DNA from 3 places in the Mycobacterium talmoniae genome. Region 3 is predicted to be linked to each of the others. Evidence: predicted binding sites of a transcription regulator. Region 3 holds the regulator's gene; each other region holds the start of a gene.
What was found. Region 3 encodes LexA, which represses DNA repair genes until DNA is damaged. Its sites were predicted from a motif close to CGAACANNTGTTCG; they were not measured.
Positions count from the first base shown of each region.

Region 1: ruvC (crossover junction endodeoxyribonuclease RuvC) is a predicted target of LexA. The motif match lies at 2,025-2,038, and genes of this name have one in related genera.
Region 2: BKN37_RS10795 (DUF222 domain-containing protein) is a predicted target of LexA. The motif match lies at 1,808-1,821, and genes of this name have one in related genera.

Region 1 covers NZ_MLQM01000014.1:42,353-45,580, forward strand. The annotation lists gene BKN37_RS05025 (YebC/PmpR family DNA-binding transcriptional regulator) at 1-355, shown strand, start outside; gene BKN37_RS05030 (DUF2252 domain-containing protein) at 478-1,887, shown strand; gene ruvC (crossover junction endodeoxyribonuclease RuvC) at 2,055-2,612, shown strand; gene ruvA (Holliday junction branch migration protein RuvA) at 2,609-3,202, shown strand; gene ruvB (Holliday junction branch migration DNA helicase RuvB) at 3,199-3,228, shown strand, end outside.
Region 2 covers NZ_MLQM01000045.1:8,100-11,327, forward strand. The annotation lists gene BKN37_RS10785 (molybdopterin-dependent oxidoreductase) at 1-101, shown strand, start outside; gene BKN37_RS10790 (hypothetical protein) at 103-381, shown strand; gene BKN37_RS10795 (DUF222 domain-containing protein) at 387-1,793, opposite strand; gene BKN37_RS10800 (type 1 glutamine amidotransferase domain-containing protein) at 2,026-2,610, shown strand; gene BKN37_RS10805 (hypothetical protein) at 2,703-3,053, opposite strand; gene BKN37_RS10810 (hypothetical protein) at 3,071-3,228, opposite strand, start outside.
Region 3 covers NZ_MLQM01000070.1:15,121-18,348, forward strand. The annotation lists gene BKN37_RS14180 (peroxynitrite isomerase) at 1-428, opposite strand, end outside; gene nrdR (transcriptional regulator NrdR) at 507-986, opposite strand; gene BKN37_RS14190 (LysM peptidoglycan-binding domain-containing protein) at 1,080-1,541, opposite strand; gene lexA (transcriptional repressor LexA) at 1,748-2,455, shown strand; gene BKN37_RS14200 (NAD(P)H-dependent flavin oxidoreductase) at 2,466-3,228, shown strand, end outside.

The sequences.
Region 1 (3,228 bases), on a different contig from region 3:
CCTGTTCACCCGCAAGGGTGTGGTGACCCTGGACAAGAACGGGTTGACCGAGGACGACGTGTTGACCGCGGTGCTCGACGCCGGCGCCGAGGACGTCAACGACCTCGGGGACAGCTTCGAGGTGGTCTCCGAGCCGGGCGACCTGGTGGCGGTGCGCACCGCGCTGCAAGACGCCGGCATCGACTACGACTCGGCGGAGGCCAGCTTCGTGCCGTCGGTCAGCGTGCCGGTGGACGTCGAGGCCGCCCGCAAGGTGTTCAAGCTGGTCGACGCGCTGGAAGACAGCGACGACGTGCAGAACGTGTACACCAACGTCGACGTCTCCGACGAGGTGCTGGCCGCGCTGGAGGAGTGAAGGGGGCGGGGTGTCTGCTGAAATCGACGCCCAGATTGACACATAGCCCCTCAAAAGGCGGTTTCGCGCCGTATGGACGTCGATTTCAGCAGCGTAGGACGGCGCAGAACTAAACTCCGGCCATGACGGTGGCCGAGCGGCACGAGTTGGGGCGGGCCAAGCGGAAAGTGCTGCCGCGATCGGCGCTGGCCGCGTACGCACCCGCGCCGGATCGCCCCGATCCGGTGGCCCTGCTGGAAACCCAAGCCGCCGCACGGGTGGCCGAACTGGTGCCAATTCGGTACGCGCGCATGCTGGTATCGCCGTACACGTTCTTCCGGGGCGCGGCGTTGATCATGGCGTCCGATCTGGCCGCCGGCCCCAACACCGGACTGGCGGTGCAGCTGTGCGGCGACGCGCACGCGTCGAATTTCGGGTTGTTCGCCTCCCCGGAGCGCCGGCTGGTGTTCGACGTCAACGACTTCGACGAGACCCTCGCCGGGCCGTGGGAGTGGGATCTCAAGCGGCTGGTGGCCAGCCTGGCAATCGCCAGCCGCAGCAACGGTTTCCGCGCCGGCCAGCAGGAAACGGTGGTGCGCGGCTGCGCCGAGGCGTACCGCAGCCAGATGCGGGAGCTGGCCACGATGGGCGAGCTGGAGATGTGGTACGCGCAGGCGGTGGTCGACGACGCCCTGGTGGACAGCGTGGATCCGCCGCTGGGCAAGGAAATCCAGCGCGTCGCGACGAAAGCCCGCTCCCGCGACCGCCTTCGGGCGGTGTCCAAGCTGACCCGGGTCGAGCAGGGTCGTCGCCGGCTGGTCAGCGACCCGCCGCTGCTGGTTCCGGTCGACGAACTCGTGGGGGCGGCGATGGCCGACGCCTACCACCAGCAGATGGGGGAGCTGATCGAGGCGTATATGCACAGCCTGTCCGACGATCGGCGGGCGTTGGCCAAGCGCTACGACTATGTGGGGCTGGCGCGGAAAGTGGTCGGCGTGGGCAGCGTCGGCACTCGCGCCTGGGTGGTGCTGCTGCTGGGCCGCGACGACGGCGACCCGCTGCTGATGCAGGTCAAACAGGCGCAACTGTCGGTGTTGGAGGGCTACCTGGACCCCAGTCGATACCCCAATTCCGGTCAGCGGGTGGTCGAAGGACAGCGGCTGATCCAGGCCGCCAGCGACACCCTGCTGGGCTGGCTGCACGCGGTGGGACCCGACGGCCACGAGGGCGACTACTACGTGCGCCAACTGTGGGACATGAAGGGGGCGGCCGATGTTGCGGCGATGCGCCCGAAGGTGCTGGCCGCCTACGGGCAAGCCTGTGGCCGGGTGCTGGCCCGGGCGCACGGCCGCACCGGGGACCGGATCGCGATCGCGGCCTACCTCGGCAAGGGCGATGCCGCCGATAAGGCGCTGGTCCGGTTCGCTACGGCCTACGCCGACCAGAACCAGCGGGATTACCAGGCGCTGCAGGCCGCGGTGGCCAACGGTCGGGTGAACGCCGGCGAGGTTCCCGCCGTCATCGGCCAGGGGGTCCGGTCGATTGGTGCCTGACCGACCGCCCGTCGGCCCATACGCTTAACCGCGGCCTGCGCAGCCCGGCGGCGCCCGGCCCGCAACAGCGGTATCAACTGCACTAACCCGCCGCCGCGTGTCCTGCCCGGCGATGTCGGACCCACCCACTAGGCTCTCGAACAGGTGTTCACTGAAGGGGCCTGGAATTGCGTGTGATGGGTGTCGACCCGGGGCTGACCCGGTGCGGGCTGTCGGTCATCGAGGGCGGCCAGGGCCGGCAGGTCATCGCCCTGGATGTCGACGTGGTGCGCACCCCGGCCGACCAACCCCTGCAGCGCCGGCTGCTGACGATCAGCGACACCGTCGAGCACTGGATGGACACCCACCGACCCGACGTCGTCGCCATCGAGCGGGTGTTCTCCCAGCAGAACGTCTCCACCGTGATGGGCACCGCCCAGGCCGGCGGGGTGATCGCGCTGCAGGCCGCCAAACGCGACATCGAGGTGCACTTCCACACCCCGTCCGAGGTCAAGGCCGCGGTCACCGGCAACGGCGCCGCCGGCAAGGCGCAGGTCACCGCGATGGTCACCAGAATCCTGGCGCTGCAGCAAAAACCGACACCGGCCGACGCCGCCGACGCGCTGGCGTTGGCGATCTGCCACTGCTGGCGCGCCCCGATGATCGCCCGGATGGCGGCCGCGGAAGCCCAGGCCGCCGAACAGCGCAAGAAGTACAAGGCCCGGCTGAAGGCGGCCGCGAAATGATCGCGTCGGTGCGCGGTGAGGTGCTCGACATCGCGTTGGACCATGCGGTGATCGAGGCCGCGGGGGTGGGCTACAAAGTCATGGCCACCCCGGCGACGCTGTCGACGCTGCACCGCGGCGCCGAAGCCCGGCTGATCACCGCGATGATCGTGCGCGAGGATTCGATGACGCTGTACGGCTTCGGCGACGGCGAAACCCGCGACCTGTTCCTCACCCTGCTCGGGGTCTCCGGGATCGGGCCCAAGATCGCGCTGGCCACCCTGGCGGTGCACGACGCGTCCGCGCTGCGCCAGGCGCTGGCCGACGGGGACGTCACCGCGCTGACCCGGGTGCCCGGCATCGGCAAACGCGGCGCCGAGCGGATGGTGCTGGAACTGCGCGACAAGATCGGGCCGGTGACCCCGGCCGCCGGTGGACCCGCCGTCAACGGCCACGCGGTGCGCGGCCCGGTGGTGGAAGCCCTGGTGGGTCTGGGGTTCGCGGCCAAGCAGGCCGAGGAGGCCACCGATAAGGTGCTGGCCGCCGAGGACGGCGCCACCACGTCCAGCGCGCTGCGCGCGGCGCTGAGCCTGCTGGGCAAGAAGACATGAGCGAGCCCGAGGACCGCGAGGTGACC
Region 2 (3,228 bases), on a different contig from region 3:
TCAACCAGATCGAGTTGGTCAACGACTTCGCCGGCATCGGCCACGGCTTGGGCGGCTGGCGGGAGGACAACATCCACTACGACAAGGACGTGGAGATCTGAGATGCCGCCCGTGCCCGACGAGGTGATGGTTCGTCCCGAGCTCATCGAACTGGATTCGCCTGAGCGGCACCGCGTCCTCGACCAGATCGCCGCGAAAAAGGGACACTGCGACAGCTGCGGCGGCACGGAATTCGAGGTCGGCGCCGCGCTGTATCTGGGATTTCTGTTCCTCGATGAAGACACCGACGCCTACATGATCGCGCTGACCTGCCGCAGCCGCGACTGCGCCCGGCCGCGCACCGGAGTCGTCTTGCACGAAAACGAGTTTCGCCGGCTGTAGCGGCGCTAGGGGTCGTCGTCGTCGTTGTTGTGGAGGAGTTCTTCGGGGTGGTGGAGGTGGTTGATTTCTGGTGGGGTGGTGCCGTCGGTCCAGGCGAGGCGGCCGGTGTTGGTGATGGTGGTGGTGTAGTGGCCGTTGGTGGCGCCGGTGTGGTCGCCGCCGCAGGCGAAGTGCAGTTCGTCGGCGTTGGTGCGGCCGCCTTTGCTCCAGTCGTTGGCGTGGTGGACTTCACAGTGGTAGCCGGGTTCGGTGCAGTTGGGTCGGGTGCAGCCACGATCCCGGGCGTAGCAGATGATGCGCTGATCCAGGGTGGCGATGCGGCGGCTGCGGCCGAGGTAGAGCGGGCGGTGGGAGTGGTTGTCGAATACGGCGAGGTAGTGGATGGAGTTGGCGGCCATGCGGATCAGGTCGCGCATGGGCAGCCTTGAGCCGCCGCCGGTGCGCGCGGGGGGCGGCATGGGGATGGTGGGGTCGCTCATGGCGTGGATGGCTTGGTTGAGGTCGGCCAGGGTGGTGGTGGCGATGACGGTGAGCGGTATGCCGCGGTGGGTGCCTAAGCCTTGGGTTTGCAGGGCGTGGCGTAGCGCGAGTTTGAGGGCGTCGTGGCGGCGTTGTGCGGCGGTGCGCAGGTCGCGGGGTTGGGCGCCATCTGTTGGGGTGTTGGGTTGGTGGTGGCCGGGGCGTACGGCGGCGAAGATGGCTTCGAGGTAGGCGCGGGTTTCGGGGTCGAGGCAGCCGGTGAGCCGGCTCATGCCGTCGGGGCCTTGTGGGCCCAGGGTGAGGCTGCGCCGCCGGGCGCGGTCGTCGTCGGTGTAGTCGCCGTCGGGGTTGATGACGTCGCGGATGGCGTTGCCGACGGCGGTCACGAAGGGGGCGTCTTGGTGTTTGGCGTGGCCGACCAGGGCGTGTTGGGCGGTGTCGCGTTGGTCGGGGGTGGTGGTGGTCGGGAGGTGGTCGAGGGCTTTGGTGATGGCGGTGATGTGGTCGTCGCCGAGGTGTCCGGCTGCGACCGCGGCGGCGAGCTCGGGTAGTTGCGGGGGTAGGGGTGGTCCGGTGAGGCTGCGGCGCGGGCAGATGCGGGCGGCTAGCCGGAAGCGGCGCCGGATTTCGGGGCGGGGGATGCGCAGCCGTTTCCAGAGCAGGTCTTGGATGCTCAGCGCTGGGGGCAGCGCGGGGTCGAGGGGTCCGTCGGCGGGGTCGGCGATTTCGCCGAACACCCGGTAGGACAGGCCGCGGTTGAGGCGGTGTTGGGTTTCGAGCCGGTCGGCCATTTCGACGCGAAACGCGTTGCCGACTAGGTCGGTGTCGGCGGCGCGCAACCGTGCGTGGGCGGCGTCGATGAGGTCGAGGTCGGCGCGGATCTGGGCGCGTGCCGCTTGTGCGGGGAGTTGCACCTGATCCGTGTGAGCCATACCACAGAGTCTACCGAACAAATGTGCGAATGTCAGTCCGGATTCGGCAATTTGTGGATGAATCCGCAACTGTGGATAACCACCAAATCTCCACTGCGGCAACCTGATACCACCCGCGATAGCACTGGCGGTCCACCGGGCACCGCTCAGTCCGGCGACGCGCCCGCTACCGGTTAGTTGCGCCGATAGTCGGGTATTCCCTTGCGAGACCACACACAGATAAGGGGATCTCATGTCCACACCGCTACAGGGCCGCAAGGTCGCTTTTCTGGTCGCGCCCGAGGGCGCCGAACAGGTTGAGCTCACCGAACCGTGGCAGGCAGTCACCGCCGCCGGCGGGGAAGCCACGCTGGTGTCGACAGATACCGGGACCGTGCAGGCGTTCAACCACCTCGATCGCGGCGATCAATTCGACGTCGACCGGATCGTCGACGACGTGTCCGCCGACGATTTCGACGCGTTGGTGCTGCCCGGCGGGGTGGCCAACCCCGACGCGTTACGCACCGCTCCGCGCGCGGTGGCCTTCGTCAAGGAGTTCTTCAATGCGGGCAAGCCGGTGGCGGTGATCTGCCACGGGCCGTGGACGTTGATCGAGGCGGATGTCGTTGCCGGTCGCCGGATCACGTCGTGGCCCAGTCTGCAGACCGACATCCGCAACGCCGGCGGGGACTGGGTCGACGCCGAGTTCGTCCGCTGCGATGCTGGCCCGTCGACACTGCTGTCCAGCCGCAAACCCGATGACCTGCCCGCCTTTTGCTCGGGGCTGGTGCAGGAGATCGGCGCGTCGGCAGTCCAAACGACCGGGCCGCGCGGGTAGCGGGGTCGTCGCGGGCCAGAGCGTTCGTGACTGTGCGAATCCATACGCCTGCCAGGCATATCGCGTATGAAACCGCACAATCGGCGCCAGCTTCATCCGGCGTCGTCGGGGGTGCGCAGCCCGCGCGCCACCGAGCCACCGGCCTCGTCGGCTTGTTGCCGGCTCAGGTCGGGCTCGGGCTGCTGGGCTTCGTCGACCCAGACGTCGGCCTCCTCCTGCTCGAGCCGTTGCTCCAGGCTTTCGCCCTCGCGTTGTTCGTCGGCGCTCACCCCGAACCGGTCGCTGCCCGTCCACCGTTCCGGGGGATCCATGCCCTCTTCGAGCGGGTCCAGGCCGATCCGTTCCTCGTCCACGTCCTCCGCGCCGACGCCCGCGGCGACATCCGGGTTCACCGCATCGCCGGGGTCGGGCTGGTACGGGGACGACGCGTCGTGTTGTGCCATCGGTGTTCTCCCTTCGCTCACCCGGCGGAAGCGGTCGGCGTCTCTGGCAATACGGGACGAGCCAGCCCCCACTTGGTGACCAGCGGTGTCAGCGCCGAAAGCTCGTCGCACAGTTCCCCAAACCGTCGCTGGTCGGTGTCGGCGAGCGCCCCGAGCGAGCTGTAGTAGACCAGCC
Region 3 (3,228 bases):
CCCATATCCAGCGTGTAGGACAGCTCGTCGCCGGCCAGCCGGTAGCGCCGGGACAGGGCGGTCACTTCCTTGGCGGTGGGGGCCAAACCGATGGTGCTGGCGGTCATCTCGAATTCGATGACGTCGCCGGTGGCCGCGAAGGTGCCGACCTGGATTTCGGTGATACCGCTGGGATGGGCCAGCACCCATTCCACCCGACCCGGCTGCGGCACCCGCAGATAGCCGGTCTCGGCGTGCAGCGGCAACCCGTCGGCGGCCGATCGGGTTTTCTGCCCGTAGCTCAAAAACGGCTTGCCGACATGGCCGAACACCACTTCCTCGAGATAGTCGAACGAGGCGATGGTCGGGTACACCCCCGACCCGCGGCCCGACCAGGTGCCCAACAGTGGAGCCAGTGCCGCAAGGTTCGGGTGCAGGTCAGCCGTCATGGCGTCAGCCTACCTACCGCGAGCTGGGGGTACCTCCCGCGTGCGGGGGAGCGCAACCGCACCCCAAACGCCCGCGTTTTACGGGGCTTTTGCGTCCGCTCGGCCCAGCAACGCCCGGTGCTCGCGCAGCGCCTCGATCTCCCGCTCGAAGTCGTCGGCCGACGTGAACGACCGGTACACCGAGGCGAAGCGCAAATAGGCCACCTCGTCGAGTTCGCGCAGCGGCCCCAGGATCGCCAGCCCGACCTCGTGGCTGGGGATCTCCGGCGAGCCGGCCGCGCGCACCGTGTCCTCGACCTGCTGGGCCAGCACATTGAGCGCGTCGTCGTCGACTTGGCGGCCCTGGCAGGCGCGGCGCACCCCGCTGATCACCTTCTCCCGACTGAACGGTTCGGTGACGCCGCTGCGCTTGACCACGGCTAGCACCGCGGTTTCCACGGTGGTGAACCGCCGCCCGCATTCCGGGCAGGACCGGCGGCGCCGAATCGCCTGGCCTTCATCGGTTTCGCGGGAGTCGACCACCCGAGAATCGGGGTGACGGCAAAACGGGCAGTGCATAGCCGCTCCTTCGCCGCGCGGGCAACCGGATGTCTGAGACGACTCCGAGCGTACCTGCGTGGGGTGCGGCGCTTGCAGCAGCGGTACCACCGCTCACCCGATCGGCGCGATCAGGGTCTGGCCGGCGTCCAGCGCCGCCGAGTCCAGCCCGTTGAGTTCCCGGATCCGGTCGGCGACCTGACGGGTGGACGCCCCGGGCGCCACCCGCGCGGCCACGTGCTGCAGGGTTTCGCCCGGTTCGACGCGCACCACCGCCAGACGGTCGGGCACCGGCGCCGCGTGGTTGGCCGCCGCCCCGAATTGCGCGATCAGGCCCAGCCACACCGTGATCAGTGCGGCCAACATGGCCAGCGCCGCCGTCGTCCCCGGGGTGATCGGGCGCCGACGGTGCGGCCCCCGCGACACCAGCACACCGGTCCCCCGGTAGCGCAGCGGCGCACCGGCCGGTCGCGGCCGCGGCGGACGCACCTGCTCGCTCATCCGGCCGTTCGGATGTACCCGGACCGGCCGACGCGGCATCACCCGGCGCGGCGGGGCGGTCTCGATGAGTGTCATGGGTGGCTCCTTCCTCCGACGCAATCGCTCTTGTGTTCGAACTATAGTCGATCACCTGTTCGATGAGCGAACATGTGATCGAACTGTTGCCGAACCCTAGACCGACCCACCGACAACATCCGCCACATGCGTCCCAGGCGGGAGTGGGACGACACTTCTCGAACAGGTGTTTGAGAATCGGCTGCTTCGGGTCTACATTCGTTCCTATGAGCGACAGCAGCGATACTTCGGGCCCCGGCGATCGGGGCAACGGTTCCGATAAGCCACTGGATACGACGCTGACCGCGCGGCAGCGCACCATCCTGGACGTCATCCGCGCCTCGGTCACCAAACGCGGCTACCCGCCCAGCATCCGGGAGATCGGTGACGCCGTCGGGCTGACGTCCACCTCCTCGGTGGCGCACCAACTGCGCACCCTGGAACGCAAGGGTTACCTGCGCCGCGACCCCAACCGGCCGCGGGCGGTCGACGTGCGCGGCCCGCACGTCGCGGCGGTGGCGCCGGTCGACACCGATGTCGCCGGCTCGGATGCCCTACCCGAGCCCGCCTACATCCCGGTGCTGGGTCGAATCGCCGCCGGTGGCCCGATCCTCGCCGAAGAGGCCGTCGAAGACGTGTTCCCCCTGCCGCGGGAACTGGTCGGCGAGGGCGCGCTGTTTTTGCTCAAGGTGGTCGGCGAATCCATGGTCGACGCGGCGATCTGCGACGGCGACTGGGTGGTGGTGCGCCAGCAGAACGTCGCCGACAACGGCGACATCGTCGCGGCGATGATCGACGGGGAGGCCACCGTGAAGACCTTCAAGCGCACCGGCGGCCAGGTCTGGCTGATGCCGCACAACCCGGCCTTCGATCCCATTCCCGGTAACGACGCCGCCGTGCTGGGCAAAGTTGTCACGGTGATCCGCAAGATCTAAACCCGGGCGGATGAACCTGCTGGAGGCGCTCGGGCTGCAGTACCCGGTGATGCAGGCCGGGATGGGCGGTGTGGCCGGCGGCGAGCTGGCGGGGGCGGTATCGGCGGCGGGTGCGTTGGGCACGGTCGGGATCGCCGCGCCGCACGCGTTCGCCGCGGAGCTGCGTCGCGCGGCGACGCTGGCGCCGGGGCGCCCGGTGGCGGCCAACCTGTTGGTGCCGTTTATCCGCAAGGCCCATATCGACGTCTGCATCACCGCCGGGGTCGCCGCCGTGGTGCTGCACGACGGCATTCCGCGGCGCTGGATCGCGGCGCTGCGGTCGGCGGGCATTCCGGTGCTGTGCACGGTGGGAAGCGCCGCCCAGGCCCGGCAGGCGCTGGCCGCCGGCGCCGACGGCCTCGTCGCGCAGGGTGTCGAAGCGGGCGGCCATCTGGTGGCCGAGCGGCCGCTGGCGGTGACGTTGACCGAGGTGCTGCAGGCCGCCGACGGTGTCCCGGTGCTGGCCGCCGGTGGGGTCGCCGACGGCGCCGATGTGCGCCGGCTGCTCACCGCCGGGGCGGCCGGCGCGGTGGCCGGAACCCGGTTTCTGCTCACCACCGAATCGCGGGCCCATCCCGACTACCAGCGCCGGGTGCTGGATGCGCAACGCACGATCCGCACCCTGCTGTTCGGGCTGGGCTGGCCGCTGCCGCACCGGGTGGTGCCCAACGCGGCCACCGACCGGTGGTGTGGCCACAGCGATCTGGGGCCCGGTCTGGCCCGCGGCCTGAGCC